Regions from separate parts of the Lysinibacillus sp. COL-1 genome, predicted to be linked through region 3. Evidence: riboswitches for the same ligand, from Rfam matches in the RefSeq annotation. Region 3 holds a riboswitch; each other region holds the start of a gene.
The links. A riboswitch is a leader RNA that binds a small molecule or an ion and turns the genes downstream of it on or off. The one in region 3 is predicted to bind thiamine pyrophosphate.

Region 1 (2,205 bases), 2.7 Mb from region 3:
CTAGGTATGCTAATTGCAACGTTCGCCTTAGCTCAATTCGTATTTTCTCCAATTGCTGGGAATCTTTCGGATCAGTATGGTCGGAAAAATTTAATTATTTTCGGTCTTATTGTGACAGGTCTTGCACAAATCGGTTTTGGCCTAGCCACAGACGTCTGGATGCTATTTTTAGCACGCTTTTTAGGCGGTCTAGGTTCCGCATTTGTTGCACCTCCTATTATGGCATTTGTAGCTGACGTTACTACCTACGAGGAACGTGGAAAAGGTATGAGTATGTTGGGTGCTGCTATGTCACTGGGCTTTATGATAGGGCCAGGAATAGGTGGTTTCTTAGCAAAGGTTAGTTTACATTTTCCATTTTTCACGGCAGGAGTTGCTGCCATACTTGCATCTGTTTTATCTTACTTTTTATTACCATCTACTAAACCAAACACTTCACATGACAAGCAAAAGCAAGAAAATCTGGCGAAGCAAATGGCTCGTTCCATACATATGCCTTATTTCGTTATGCTCATTATCATGCTCGTGTTCTCGTTCGGAATTGCCAACTTCCAAACAACCTTGTCATTATTTGTGACAGAAAAGTTTAATTACACACCCGTAGATATTGCGATTATTTTAGTTGTCGGTGGTGCTTTTGGGGTAGTTGTACAAATGTTTGTGATTACACCACTTTTTAATCGCTTTGGTGAAATGAAAGTTGTGTTAGTCAATTTATTTATTGCATCTGTTGCTATTTTCTTAATATTGTTTGTATCTGGCTTCGCTCTTATATTAGTTGTAGCAACTATTTTCTCTACAGCAACAACACTAATTCGTCCTGCTGTAAATACACTAATTTCAAAGCTTGCAGAGAAAGAACAAGGGTTTGCTGCGGGCTTGAATAATGCTTACATGAGCCTTGGCAATATGATTGGACCAGCCTTAGCAGGTTTACTATTTGACTGGAATATGAACAGTCCATATATTTTCGGATCTATCATATTATTAGCCTGCTTCTTCCTTGCACTCATCTGGACATTGAAAAAAGCACCTCATCTAATGCATCCTGATACGAAATAGTCAGAAAAATCATTGACTATTTTTAACATTATGTTACAGTAATGTTGGTTAATAAAATTGAATGATATTTACCACTAGGGGAGCCTTTAAAAGGCTGAGACGTATATGATGATGTACGGACCCTTTGAACCTGATCTAGTTCATACTAGCGGAGGGAAGTGGCGCTACTTGCTATTATCATTGTCTATGCAAGGCCGCTTCCTATTGTTTAAAGGAAGCGGCCTTTTAATTTCCCTCATGATTTTATTCAAGAGGAGTGAACCTTATGTCAATTCGTAAAATGACAATCATGGCTTTATTAGTAGCGATTGCTGTAGCAGGATCTATCTTTGTATCCATACCAACAGGCATCGCACGCGCCTACCCCGTTCAGCATGCTGTTAACGTAATAGGAGCTATTATACTAGGACCCGTGCCAACAGTTCTAGTTGCCTTTGTGACAGCCATCATTCGTATCTTTACTGGTACAGGCTCTCTTTTAGCGATTCCTGGTAGCGTCATTGGAGCATTGTGTGCGGCCCTTGCCTACAAATACAGTAGAAAATCATGGCTAGCAGGATTCGGCGAAGTTTTTGGCACTGGTATTTTAGCTTCACTTATTGCCGTACCCTATGCAAAATTGCTTATGGAGACATCCGTAGCCGCATTATTCTTCATGCCAGCCTTTTTAACATCAAGTACCATCGGGGCCATCTTAGGTGTTATGGTAGCTAGCACTTTGCGAAAATCGGTACTAGTAAAGAGTTTTAATTCTTCGCTTTATTGAGTGGTGCTGAGTGCTTTTTGATTTTGGAAATTCTTTAAGATGTGCGAGAAGATTCCTTTTCTAGTCTTTGAGCGGGGTTCGTTTCTTTATGAGCGTCTCTCCCCCGAGAAGCACTTTTCGAAAGCGGCACTGTGTCAATCACCTTTGCACCCTTTTTTAAAACCTCAAAGCATTCAAAAAAGCAGTGCAAAATGGAATGATTTTGCACTGCCTTCACTCTATTATGATCGTTTTTTCATACCCTTTAATAGCTGGGCTACGTTCGTGTCTTCTGCTTGTACAGGTTTCTCCTCAATTGGCTGCTCTTTTTTATTCGTTTTTGTTAGGAAACTCCACCCAAAACGTCTTATGGTAATATCCATAAAGAATAGAAGCAT
Region 2 (2,205 bases), on a different contig from region 3:
GCGATTTGTGTTAATTCACCCAGCGTTTCAAGCTCTGCAAATTGGGCCTCATCATTGGCATCTGCAATGGAACCTGGGCGTAAGCCATCTCCTAAAGAAAAAGCAACATCATATGTCTTCATAATTTCACAGATTTCCTCAAAATGTGTATAAAGGAAATTCTCTTGATGATGAAATAAACACCACTGTGCCATAATTGAACCACCACGTGACACAATGCCTGTTACACGATTTGCTGTAAGAGGTACATAGCGTAAAAGAACACCCGCATGTATCGTGAAATAATCAACCCCCTGCTCTGCTTGCTCAATGAGCGTATCACGATAAACTTCCCACGTTAAATCCTCGGCTATGCCATTTACTTTTTCTAAAGCCTGATAAATGGGCACCGTTCCCACTGGCACTGCAGCATTTCGAATAATCCATTCTCTCGTTGTATGAATATGTTTACCAGTCGAGAGATCCATAATATTATCGGCACCCCAGCGTGTAGCCCATGTCATTTTCTCAACTTCTTCTGCTATTGACGACGACACCGCGGAATTTCCAATGTTTGCATTGATTTTCACATGGAAGTTGCGACCAATAATCATCGGCTCTGCCTCAGGGTGATTAATATTAGAAGGCATAATAGCCCGACCTGCTGCAATTTCTGAACGAACAAATTCAGGATCCATGTTTTCACGTATCGCCACAAACTCCATTTCCGGCGTTATCATTCCATTTCGTGCATAGTGAAGCTGTGTTACATTTTTACCCCTTTTTGCACGTAAAGGCTTCCGCTCCAATTCAGGGAAAACATTTTCTTGAATGCGCGGATCATCAACACGACGAAAACCGTTATCCTCAGGTTTAATCGTACGCCCCTCATATTCCTCAACATCTCCTCTTTCTTCTATCCATGCACGTCGCAAAGCAGGCAGACCCTTTGTAATATCAACGTGATAATTCGGATCTGTGTATGGACCACTCGTATCATATACTCGAATAGGGGCATTTTTTTCATCCCCAAAGCTACCAGTCGTTGGGCTTAATGCGATTTCACGCATAGGTACTAAAATATCTGGACGTGATCCTTCCACATACACTTTTTTGCTTCCTTCAAAGCTAGACATAATCGTAATGTTCTTTTCACTAACTACTGACATGAGCTACTTCTCTCCCTTAAATGTAATTTGATACAAGGACCGAAAATCTAGCTCACTCCAACAAATAAAGAAAGGCCGAATCCAAAATATTTTTTTGGATCCGGCCATGAATGTAAAGGTCTAGTAATTGCACACGACATACGATGCAATAGCTTCTTAACTTTCCCACGCTGGTATGAGCCAGATCAGGTCCAAAGGGTCAAGAAACTTCTAAGCGTTTCCCTCTCAGCCTGACTCATCAGACTCCCCTAGTTAATACTATTTAGTTTGATGCTAGTGTAGCAGATATTTCTAAGAGATGGAAGTTTTCCATTCAATATTTTAAAATTTTCATCCAACTAAGTAAATAATACTTCCGCAAGATAAATCACGATCGTTACTGTTAGACAGCTCACAATGGTTGAAAATAAAACAGTTTGCGCAGCTGTAGCTGATTCCACATCGTATTCTAATGCTAGACTAGAGCTATTGCGAGATGTTGGGAAGGCACTGGCTATAAACAGAGATTGTGCGACAACTCCATCTAACCCCAATACATAAATAATGACCAATGCTACAGCTGGTCCGATAACTAATCTTGTAAAACAGCTAACAAAAACAGTTTTATTAAACATAGATTTGATTTCAAGCTGTGATAATTGTGCGCCTAATGTAATTAAGGCTACAGCAATAAATCCATCTGCGACATGCTCTACAGGTATTTTGATAAACTCCGGTATACCAATATTAAAATAGTTCATAGCGACACCAATAATTAGCGCATGAATAATGGGCATTTTAAAGAAATCTTTGATGATTGTCATACCCGATTTCGTAGAGGAAATTAAATTGTACAAACCATATGTATAAGTTGTCATATTTTGAAATATAACGAGCATGACCTGAATGGCTACACCAATAGGTTGTGTTACAAAAATCATTTGGGCCACTGGAATACCATAATTTCCAGAGTTAATGAGCACAACACTATTTTTAAAGACGGCTGCCTCCGTTTTGGCCAAACCAAGCCCTTTCGCTAAAAAATGACTGAGTATCATTTGACTCCCAATAAAAAGCA
Region 3 (2,205 bases):
ACCTCGTCCAAGAAAAGCAGTGAGTGCTGCTGAAAATGTACAGCCAGTACCATGTGTATTTTTGGTTTGGATTCGTGGAGACTGCATCGAAAAAGATTGTCCATTTTTGAAAAATACATAATCAATGGCATAAAGTGGTTCTGCTAAATGCCCACCCTTTACAATGACGCATTGTACACCTAGCTGTAAAAAGCTTTGAGCCACTTGTTTCATATCCTCAAAATGGCGAATGGTTCTCCCCGTGAGAGCCTCTGCTTCGGGTATATTTGGCGTAACAATCGTAGCTAGTGGTAGTAAAGATGAGCGTAACGCCTCAATAGCTTCTTGCTGTAATAAGCTTTCTCCACCTTTTGCAATCATCACGGGATCCACAATTAGTGGTATGTTTAATTCACCGATCATGCGTGCGATGGCTTGGATAATACCAGAGGAATAAAGCATGCCTGTTTTCATTGCAGCAATCGGAAAATCTTCGACTAACGCTTGAAATTGTTTTTCCACAAACGAAATGTCAATGGGGAAAACACCTGTCACGCCTGTTGTATTTTGTGCAGTTAAAGCTGTAATAACGGAAGTGCCGAACACCTCTAATTCCTGAAATGTTTTTAAATCAGCCTGTATACCAGCACCGCCACCACTATCTGATCCAGCAATCGTCGTTACAATATGCATGATGCTTCACCATCCTTTGATAAACGATGTATAGCATTAAGCAAAGCTATTTGAAAATCACCGATATCTGCAGTGAATGCAGAAGCTAGTACTGCTGCCTTTTTATAGTAAGTGAGTGTTTCTGCTAATTGGTTGTATGGCTTGTTACCTGCGACATAGGCAGCACCACAAAGCGCACTAAGTAAACAGCCAGTACCAGTGACCTCTGTCATTTGTGGGTGGCCACCAGCTATCCACTGGCTATGCTCACCATTTGTTATAAGATCACGTTCACCTGTTACAATAACGATACAATTATATCGTTGTGCCACTAGTAATGCTTCCGTCTCCAGTGACATGGAGCCATGACCACTATCTACACCTTTCTGTTGCCAATCTACATTGGCTATAGCCGCAAGCTCACCGATATTACAGCGAATTACGGCAAATTGTATGTTTTCAAGTAAGTATTGAACGGTTTCCTTGCGATAAGTTGTAGCCCCTGCCCCAACTGGATCTAATATAACTGGAATGCCAAGTGCATTAGCTTTTTTTCCTGCTAACAGCATGGCGTTTTTGGTGCGAGTATTGAGTGTCCCGATATTAATTAATAATGCTTGTGCCATTGCTACCATTTCCTCAACCTCTTGGCTATCGTCAGCCATAACGGGCGAAGCACCTAATGCTAATAAACCATTTGCTTGGAAATTTGCCACCACATAGTTTGTGATGCAATGAATAAGTGGTTGCTGTTGACGAATTGTTTGAAATATCATTTTAATTTTAGTCCTCCTTTGTGGATGGACGTAAGCATGCAAAAAGGCTCTTTTTATGTGAAAATACACGAAAAAGAGCCTTTCATCTGAAAAAATCGATGTCTGTTGCTCCCTACGTCAGTATTAACTAACAGGTTCAAAGGGTCAGGTTTTACCTTCTCAACTCTTTCGAGTCCCCCTGCAATTTTGCTTTTAGTTGACCAAAATGTACCATACTTTTCATTTGTATTCAATAGCTAGTTTTCCTATCGACAAAACGTGACTGATGCCATATAGCTAGGTATGATAGTTGTCATGACTTTACCTAAATTAAGCGCAAACCATTGAAAATACTGAAAAAGGAGTTTTATAATGTGTCATAGCAAAAGGGGGCATCTGCCATGAAAAGACAAGATTTAGTTGCACCAGAATGGTATAACATAACAGAGGAAATTGAAAAATATGCTCAGGATGCAACGAAAAATGCTTTAATTATTTATGAAGAAAATCAAGCTGTACAATTTATTACATATGCACATTTGATGGAAAAAGCGAATCAAGCAGCACATGTTTTCACCTTACAAGGTTTAACGAAGGGTGATGTGATTTTAGTGATGGTACCACGCTCAGTGGAAGCATATATTGTTTATATTGCAGCATTAAAAGCAGGTTTAACCATCATTCCAAGCTCAGAAATGTTAAGAACAAAAGATATTGAGTATCGCATTCATCACGCCAATGCTAAAGGGGTTGTTGCCTATGAGCCCTATATTGAACAATTTGATGAAGTTGGAAATTT
Region 4 (2,205 bases), 1.0 Mb from region 3:
TCGCTGGAAGGATCTTGGACAGCATATTTCAAGTATTGTGCCAACAGGGGAAGATGAGTCTATTATTGCAGTGTATGGCTTTGAAACATTCGAGCAGCCAAATACGTATATTTTAACAGCTACAAAAGATGGTCAAATTAAACGCTCCCCACTGGCAGATTATGCGGTGACGCGTTATTCGAAGCCAATAAAAACAATGAATGTTAAAGCGGGCGATGCGATGATCTATGCATCGTTTGTGACAGATGATGTGGAACTGATGTTAACAACGGATACAGCCTATGCGATTCGTTTCCCACTGGAAGAATTACCAGTTACAGGGGTGAAAACAGGCGGTGTCAAAGGCATCACGCTAAAGGATGGAGAAGCCTTAGTCGGTGTCAATGTGCTACAGCCTGATGCTACACAATATGTGGTAATCGTCACACAGCGTGGAGCCGTGAAGAAAATGAATGTTGCAGAAGTTGAAGTGGCAAGTCGTGCAAAACGTGGTCTAAAAGTATTAACAGAATTAAAAGCAAATCCTCACCGTATTGTGGCAGTTATTCAAGCAACGAATGAGGAGCAAATAGTGATTGAAACGGAAAAAGGTGTACAAGAGCTCATTGATGTCCAAACATTGACGCGTGCTGATCGCCATTCCAACGGTTCGTTTAAAGTGGATATTGCAACAGATGGGGCCATTTCCCATGTTTTAACGGCTAAAAAAGAACAGAAACTAAGCTAATGATAAGCCCAGTCTCTTAGGAGTGCTGGGTTTTTTTACGAGAGCAGTCGTTAGTCAAAAATAGCATCTTGTCATTTTAGCGTAACTATGGGTATAATAATCAACGAAAAGTTCATAGCACAAGAATGTAGGGGGGCTAGTAGTTGCTAGCTGAGATTGTGTCCGATAGACGCTGACCCTTTGAACCTGATTTGGCTCGTACCAGCGTAGGGAACATCTATTCAAAAAAGCAAAGTTTTGAAGATTGATTGCAATACGTCTGGGAGGAATCCTAGGCGTTTTTTTATGTTTTCAAGCAATATCTTGCCAAACGCATACGCTTTCTTTCTGGTGACAACATTCAATCATGAACACTTTCACATTATCAACTAGGAGGACTTCGCATGAAAAAATGGTTATTTATTCTAGTGGCTGCACTTTTAACGTTAGTGGGCTGTAGTGACAAGGAGGACAAGCAGGCTACTGATCAGCTGAAAAAAGTATCAGTGGTCTTAGATTGGACACCAAATACAAATCATACAGGACTGTATGTCGCAAAAAAACTCGGTTATTTTGAGGAGCAGGGCTTAGATGTTGACATTATTATGCCTGGGGAGGCAGGAGCCGATCAGCTTGTTGCTTCTGGCAAGGCAGAGTTTGGTGTGAGCTATCAGGAAGGGATTACACAGGCTCGTGTGCAAGATGTGCCTCTTGTCTCCATTGCTGCTATTATTCAACATAATACATCTGGCTTTGCTTCTATTGCATCAAAAGGTATTACATCACCAAAGGATTTCGAAGGTAAAACCTATGGCGGTTGGGGGGCTCCACTAGAGCAAGCTGTCCTACAATCATTGATGCAAACAGAAAAGGCAGACATTCATAAACTAGATATCGTCAATGCAGGAGATTTAGATTTTTTCACGATGATGCAAAAGGATATTGATTTTGCTTGGATTTATTACGCGTGGACAGGTATTGAAGCTGAGCTACGGGGTGAAAAGATTAATATGCTGTACTTAACAGATTATAGTGATCAGCTGGACTATTATACACCTGTTCTAGCTACAAATGAAAAAATGATCCAGGACAATCCTGACCTAGTTCAAGCGTTTGTGGCGGCTGCATCGAAGGGCTATGAATACGCCATAGCACATCCAAGTGAGGCGGCTGATATTTTAATAGAAGCGGCTCCCGATTTAGATCAAGCGTTAGTGCATAAAAGTCAGGAATGGCTAGCCGATAAATATCAGGATGATGCCAAGCAATGGGGAGAGCAAAAGCTTTCTGTATGGGAAAACTATGCAAAATGGATGTCTAGCAACAACGTGTTAGAGGGCGAATTTAATGCGAAACAAGCCTTTACAAATGATTTCTTACCTAAAAAGGAGGCCAAATAAGATGGCGAATTCATTAATCAGTGTTCAAATCATTCCAAAAACAGAGAAATTTGAGGATGTTATACCGTATGTCGATGCGGCGATTGCTGTGATAGATGC

Region 1: linked by a shared signal. The riboswitch ahead of thiW (energy coupling factor transporter S component ThiW) and the one ahead of thiM (hydroxyethylthiazole kinase) in region 3 are both predicted to bind thiamine pyrophosphate.
Region 2: linked by a shared signal. The riboswitch ahead of thiC (phosphomethylpyrimidine synthase ThiC) and the one ahead of thiM (hydroxyethylthiazole kinase) in region 3 are both predicted to bind thiamine pyrophosphate.
Region 4: linked by a shared signal. The riboswitch ahead of AC6BKE_RS19475 (ABC transporter substrate-binding protein) and the one ahead of thiM (hydroxyethylthiazole kinase) in region 3 are both predicted to bind thiamine pyrophosphate.

Annotation. Positions count from the first base shown of each region.
Region 1 covers NZ_JCAWSJ010000004.1:633,998-636,202, reverse strand. Annotated here, with positions in the region: gene AC6BKE_RS11270 (MFS transporter) at 1-1,062, shown strand, start outside; TPP riboswitch at 1,129-1,236, shown strand; gene thiW (energy coupling factor transporter S component ThiW) at 1,328-1,828, shown strand; gene AC6BKE_RS11260 (VWA domain-containing protein) at 2,050-2,205, opposite strand, start outside.
Region 2 covers NZ_JCAWSJ010000002.1:623,349-625,553, reverse strand. Annotated here, with positions in the region: gene thiC (phosphomethylpyrimidine synthase ThiC) at 1-1,148, opposite strand, end outside; TPP riboswitch at 1,294-1,408, opposite strand; gene AC6BKE_RS03520 (AEC family transporter) at 1,487-2,205, opposite strand, start outside.
Region 3 covers NZ_JCAWSJ010000004.1:3,296,911-3,299,115, reverse strand. Annotated here, with positions in the region: gene thiD (bifunctional hydroxymethylpyrimidine kinase/phosphomethylpyrimidine kinase) at 1-672, opposite strand, end outside; gene thiM (hydroxyethylthiazole kinase) at 660-1,427, opposite strand; TPP riboswitch at 1,520-1,617, opposite strand; gene mbcS (acyl-CoA synthetase MbcS) at 1,808-2,205, shown strand, end outside.
Region 4 covers NZ_JCAWSJ010000004.1:2,253,486-2,255,690, reverse strand. Annotated here, with positions in the region: gene parC (DNA topoisomerase IV subunit A) at 1-727, shown strand, start outside; TPP riboswitch at 847-957, shown strand; gene AC6BKE_RS19475 (ABC transporter substrate-binding protein) at 1,111-2,106, shown strand; gene AC6BKE_RS19470 (thiamine-binding protein) at 2,108-2,205, shown strand, end outside.